Linked DNA regions of Pokkaliibacter sp. MBI-7. The protein of the gene in region 1 interacts with the protein of each later gene in a pairwise test. Links are inferred from orthologs where the notes say so. Each region holds a gene or a part of one and is shown on either strand. Other genes may lie near its edges.

Region 1 (3,130 bases):
GTCAATGGAAAGACCTCGTAACCAAATAGCGCCCTTCCCGCACTAACACTGAGTTACACTGCTTTACCTGCAGAACACCAGCTGGGCTGTCGGCACTATAATTCATAGGCGCTGCTTCATTTGCGCCATGCTGGCCACAACAATTCAGACACTGGTCTGGATAAAAGAAGTCAGCAGATAACACAATCACTCCGCAAGCCATCGAAAAGGTTTGGAGCTTCTAGGTATGAGTCGTCAAACTGCCACTACTGTGGCAATTACCATTCTGGACAAGGAATTCCTGATTAACTGCCCAGAGGAAAGCAAGGACGAGCTGCTGCTATCGGCCAAACTGCTCGATCAGCGCATGCGTCAGGTACGGCAGAGCGGCAAGGTGCATGGCATGGAGCGCATCGCCATCATGACGGCACTGAATCTGTCTTATGAACTGCTGGGCATGCAACGCGCCAACGAGCAAGCTGATCGTCAGGCCCGCGCTCTGGCTGAGCGGGTTGATCAGGTATTGAACCCAACCCCGGCAGATGCCGAGGAAGGCAAGGAATAATAAATTTCAAGGCCTGACATCCCCATGCAAGTGTGTATAATCGCACCCAACTCCCTGGGGTGTTCGATACATCTGCTAGATCCCTCGAGCCGATAATCACTTTATTAAGGGAATGTCTCGTGGTTTTCTTTGTGCATGTCCGCTTGACGGAAAGCCTTCTGAAGACTCAGGCGTTCCCACTCTGAACCTTTGGTTCAGGGTACAGGCGGATAACGGCATCATCGGGGAGTCCTTTTCTCCTTTCCTAGCACGTCAGCTGACTTATGTTAGCTACACAGCTCATTACACAGCCTTTCTCAATTTTTGCTGTAACGACTGGCAAGCGCATCGCACGTTGCCAGCAATCACAAATCTGTCGCCAGCAGGCATGACCACTAGCGCAACAGCCGCTAGTATTGGCTATCACCTATTCAGCACTTTCCCAACCACCGGATGGCGCACAGCGTGATGAACTCAACCGTTGCCAGTCTACCTACCCGCTCTGCATCTGCATCTGTCGATGATCTGCAGCTACTGGAGCAACAGAAGCAGCAGTTGCGTCGGCAGATGCGTCGTCTGCGCCGCAGCCTGTCAGCCCAGCAACAACGACATGCTGCCAGGTCGCTGGTACGCCGCATGGCCGCTCATCCCACCTTTATCAGCAGCAAGCATCTGGCTCTGTATCTGAGTAATGATGGTGAAATTGATCCGCGTCCACTGATCCACAAAGCCTGGTCAATGCACAAGCACGTTTATTTGCCGGTACTGCACCCACTGAATGCCCATCGTATGCTGTTCCAGCACTACACCGCGGACACACCGATGGTGCGCAATCGCTTTGGTATTGAAGAGCCACGCTTTGATGTGTCAGCCCAGCGCCCGGCCTGGACGCTGGATCTGATCTGCATGCCACTGGTGGCGTTTGACGCGAGTGGAAATCGGCTGGGAATGGGGGGTGGCTTCTATGATCGGGCGTTTGCCTTCCTGCATCGTGGTTATCTGTCAACACGCATGGTAGGACTGGCACATCAGGGGCAAGAAGTACCGCAACTGCCTGTAGCCAGCTGGGACATTCCATTACAGGGGATCATGACGGACGGTGGCTGGTGTCCCGCATCAGGCACTGAGGGACACCGCTGACACACCACTGCACCGTCAGGGATGTCTGACGGCATAACGGCTGAAGACCTGAATCAAAGGTCCTTAACCGACTGACCCCAGCAACGACTGGATCAGCGCAAACAACTGCACATCACTTTGTGAGTAACCGGTGATGCAGAAACCGACAACAAATACGAGAAACAACAGGGTCAGCATATCGGGCCGACTATTCATGGCGTAACCTTTCCTCTTAACTCAAAAACCGACGCCAGCCACACTGGATTTATCCCCGAAACAAACGGGAAGCCATATAAAAAGTGCGCTAAAAATTAACACTTTCTGACCGCTTGAAAAGGTAAGATTTGTAATTTTTTTTTGCGACTAAGGTCGAAGTAAAGACGGTGTAAATTCCGACTTTTCGCGCCGCAAAAAATGCACCCAGGAGAGGTATAACCATGACATTCTGGCTATTGAAAAGTGAGCCTGACACCTTCGGCATTGAGCATCTTGAAAGGCAACCAGATCAGCGCAGTGGCTGGGATGGCGTGCGTAACTACCAGGCCCGCAACTTCCTGCGCGATCAGATCAAACTGGGCGACCTGGCCTTTTTCTACCACTCCAGCTGCCCACAGCCAGGCATCGTCGGCATCGTTGAGATTGTGCGCGAGGGCTACCCTGACTCCAGCGCGTTTGACCCGACATCGAAGTACTTTGATGCCAAGTCTGAACCCGGCAAAATTCGCTGGTATCAGGTCGATGTCCAGCTCAGAGAAAAGTTCACTGACGTCATCCCCCTGCAGGCCCTGAAGCTGGACAGCCAGCTGGCCAGTATGCCGCTGATCAATCGCAGCCGCCTGTCAGTACAGCCCGTCAGTGAAGAGCACTGGCGGCATATCCTGAGCCACTATTCTCACTGACACTGCCCTCCACTAACACTGAAACGCCCCACTAGCACTGAACAGCGCAGAACAGATACTCAGCCCGTACCGAGACTCAGCCCCAGCAGCGGATAGAGCATCAGGGTGATCGGCAGGGTTGCCATCGCCAGCAGGGCCTGCGCAGTGATGATCCCCGCCATCAGGGGAGCATCGCCGCCCATCTGCCGCGCCAGAATATAGGACGACGAGGCCGTTGGCAGCGCAGCAAACAGAATCAGCACCTGCGTCACCAGCGGCTCAGCCCCCCATATTCGGGCCAGCATCAGAGCGACCAGTGGCAACGCCAGGAATTTCGCCACACAGGCCCATCCCAGCGGTGCGATAGCACCACGCAATGCGCGCAGATTCAGTGCAAAGCCCACCGCCAGCAGACCCACAGGTAACGCTGCCTGGCTGAGAATGCCTAAGGCCGGTTTGCTCCAGAACGGCAAACCAATACCACTGACATTCAGCAGCACACCAATCACGCAACCAAGGATCAGTGGATTCCTGGCAATCTGCATCGCGGTTGCACCCCAGCTGACCTTTTCCCCCTGCCCGCCATAAAAGGCAAAGATCAGCACACACA
Region 2 (3,231 bases), 640 kb from region 1 along the record:
TTTTGAGCTGCGAGGTATTCCTCCTTTGGCTGCAGGTGCAGCACGTATTCGCGTGACGTTTCAGGTGGATGCAGATGGCTTGTTGAGTGTGGCTGCAGAAGAGCTGTCTACCGGCGTCAGTAGCAGTGTCGTGGTCAAGCCCTCCTATGGGCTTTCCGAAGATGAAATCGGGTCGATGTTGAAGGCGTCCTATCAGTTTGCTGAAGTGGATATGGCCGCACGGGCCCTGCGAGAGCAACAGGTTGAGGCGGATCGTCTGCTGGAAGCGCTGGACAGTGCCTTGGAAGCTGATCAGGCGCTTCTGTCTGCAGCGGAGTTGCAGGCAATGCGCGAAGGTATGACGCAGCTGCTGACGTTACGCCAGCAGACACAAGATCACACTGCCTTGTCGGCGGCGATTGAGGCTTTGAGCCAGAGTACCGATTACTTTGCTGCCCGACGCATGGATCGCAGTATTCGCGATGCGCTGGCAGGCCATCGTGTAGATGAGTTTTGAGGTGATAGATGACACAGATTATTTTCCTTCCCCACGAAGAAGTCTGCCCAGAAGGCAAGGTGATCGAAGTTGAGCCAGGTGTGTCGATCTGCGATGCAGCGCTGCGTCATGGCATTGAGATAGAGCACGCGTGCGAGAAGTCCTGTGCCTGTACCACCTGCCATGTCATCGTCCGCGAAGGTTACAGCAGCCTCAACGAGGCAGATGAGCTGGAAGAGGATATGCTCGATAAGGCATGGGGTCTGGAGCCCGATTCGCGATTGAGTTGTCAGGCTATCGTGGGTGACACGGATCTGGTTGTGGAGTTGCCCAAGTACACCCTGAATCACGCATCAGAGCGTCATTGAGGAGCATGGCTATGCACTGGACTGATGTACAAGATATCGCCATTGAGCTGGCTGAGGGGCATCCCGATGTGGATCCCCAATATGTTCGATTTACCGATTTGCATCGCTGGGTGTGCGAGTTGGATGGATTTGAAGATGATCCTGAGCGCTCCAATGAAAAAATTCTTGAAGCGATCCAAATGGCCTGGATCGAAGAAGCGCGTTAGACCCTGTGATGCATGATACGATGTTGATTGCACGCCGCCCGCTATTGCGGGCGTTTTGTTTTTGTGGATAACCCTACTCAGGGTAAAGGCTCTCACGTATAATGCCCGGTTTAACTTCCAACCCCTAATCAAAGCATTTGCTGGAGAGAAAAATGGCTATCGAACGTACCCTGTCCATCATCAAGCCTGACGCAGTTAAAAAGAATGTAATCGGTGAAATCATCACGCGTTTCGAGCGTGCTGGCCTGAAAGTTGTGGAAGGTAAACTGGTTACTCTGTCTCGTGAAGATGCCGAAGGCTTCTATGCTGAGCACAAAGAACGCGGTTTCTTCAATGACCTGGTATCTTTCATGACTTCTGGCCCTGTTTTTGTACAGGTGTTGGAAGGCGAAGAAGCCATTGCTAAAAACCGTCAGATCATGGGCGCGACCAACCCTAAAGAAGCGGCTGCCGGCACTCTGCGTCATGATTACGCAGATTCTATCGATGCCAACGCTGTACACGGTTCTGACTCCTCTACTTCAGCTGCTCGCGAAATCGCTTACTTTTTCGGCGGCTGATTCCCGGGTGGGTTAGTCCACCTTTGACTGATTGAAATGACTTGCCCCATGAACGAACAGAACACCAAAGTAAATATTCTCGGCTACTCTTTGCCAAAGCTGATTGCTTTCTTTGAGAGTCTGGGTGAAAAGAAATTTCGTGCCATTCAGGTGCTGAAGTGGATTCACCAGCGTGGGGCGAAGTCATTCGACGATATGACGGATATCAGCAAGAGCCTGCGTCACAAGCTTGAACAGGTTGCTGAGATTCGCGATCCGGAAGTGATCTATCAACACTTTTCCAAAGACGGTACTCGCAAGTGGGTGGTTCGTGTCGGTGAAAGCAACTCAGTAGAAACTGTGCTGATTCCCGATGGTGACCGAGCTACGTTGTGCGTCTCGTCACAGGTCGGCTGTTCACTTGACTGCAGCTTCTGCTCCACTGGTAAGCAAGGGTTCAACCGTAACTTGTCTGCTGCAGAGATTATCGGCCAGCTGCGTGTCGCCATTGGCTCCTTTGGTCCGTTTGATCCTGCGGGTGATCGCCGCGTGACCAATGTGGTGATGATGGGAATGGGTGAGCCACTGATGAATTTTGACCCGGTGGTAGATGCCATGAGTCTGATGATGGAGGACAACGCCTATGGTTTGTCCAAACGTCGGGTAACGCTGAGCACCGCAGGAGTAGTGCCTATGCTGGATAAGCTGGGTGACGTGACGGATGTTTCTCTGGCGGTATCCCTGCATGCACCAACCAATGAACTACGTGACAAGATCGTACCTATCAACAAGAAATACCCTATTGAAGAGCTGGTCGCTGCCTGTAAGCGCTATCTCGACAAGTGTGATGACAAGCGCGGTATTACCTTTGAGTACACCATGCTGCGGGGCGTTAATGACCAGCCCGAGCATGCCAAAGCACTGGTGAAGGTATTGCGGCAGGTACCCTGTAAACTGAACCTGATTCCGTTTAATCCCTTCCCTAACTCGGGTTATGAGCGTTCTACGGACGAAGCGATCAAGGCGTTCCAGAATTATGTTTCCCATGCCGGTATCGTCACTACCGTGCGGACTACCCGTGGTGATGATATCGATGCAGCCTGTGGTCAGTTGGTAGGTAAGGTTGATGACCGTACCCGTCGCAGCGAGCGCTATATTAAATTGGTTGATCAGTCCTTGACGGTTCGTGATAACCTTGGGATCTGAGTCAGCCTGATAATCGTTGTTATCTTAACCAGTAAGGAGTAGTGGATGCGCCACACAGCATGGATAGGACTGCTGACCATGTGTTTGCTCCAAGGGTGTGCCACTACTTCTAATCCTCCAAAACCTTCTGCTAAAGAACAGCGCGAACAAGCTGTGCGTGCTGCCCAGGCTTATGTGCGTCTTGGTCTGGGGTATCTTCAGGCCGGCCGGCCTGAATCCGCTATCAAACCTCTGCAACGTGCTAAAGAGCTGGATCCGAACGATGTAGAAGTACTGAATGCCTGGGCCATGATGTATGCCGCCCAGGGTGAGCAGGGCTTGGCTGAGCAGACGTTTGATCAGGCTATTGCCCGCTATCCTGCCGATGCGCGGCTTCACAACAACTACGGAGCGTATCTGTTTTCAGTGGGCAAGGCTCAGCAGGGGTGTGCACAGGT

What was found.
Region 2: the proteins of QCD60_RS06970 (region 1) and ndk interact in binary tests that used the Escherichia coli proteins (3 or more experiments, as listed by UniProt). The link is inferred for Pokkaliibacter sp. MBI-7 from one-to-one orthologs.

The regions. Positions count from the first base shown.
Region 1 is NZ_JARVTG010000001.1:1,540,025-1,543,154, forward strand. Bases 24-2,827 are described here. They hold QCD60_RS06970 (5-formyltetrahydrofolate cyclo-ligase), read left to right. Parts: upstream 24-991; coding sequence 992-1,663; downstream 1,664-2,827. Other genes in these bases: QCD60_RS06960 (cell division protein ZapA), read left to right, coding at 227-544; QCD60_RS06975 (hypothetical protein), read right to left, coding at 1,727-1,858; QCD60_RS06980 (EVE domain-containing protein), read left to right, coding at 2,080-2,541; QCD60_RS06985 (AEC family transporter), read right to left, coding at 2,601-2,827. In the rest of the region: more of QCD60_RS06985, read right to left, coding at 2,828-3,130. UniProt on the Escherichia coli protein: Involved in the removal of 5-formyltetrahydrofolate.
Region 2 is NZ_JARVTG010000001.1:2,181,585-2,184,815, reverse strand. The notes cover bases 1-2,905. They hold ndk (nucleoside-diphosphate kinase), read left to right. Parts: upstream 1-1,201; coding sequence 1,202-1,609; downstream 1,610-2,905. Other genes in these bases: pilW (type IV pilus biogenesis/stability protein PilW), read left to right, coding at 2,840-2,905; rlmN (23S rRNA (adenine(2503)-C(2))-methyltransferase RlmN), read left to right, coding at 1,658-2,794; iscX (Fe-S cluster assembly protein IscX), read left to right, coding at 849-1,049; fdx (ISC system 2Fe-2S type ferredoxin), read left to right, coding at 505-843; hscA (Fe-S protein assembly chaperone HscA), read left to right, coding at 1-496. In the rest of the region: more of pilW, read left to right, coding at 2,906-3,231. UniProt on the Escherichia coli protein: Major role in the synthesis of nucleoside triphosphates other than ATP. The ATP gamma phosphate is transferred to the NDP beta phosphate via a ping-pong mechanism, using a phosphorylated active-site intermediate.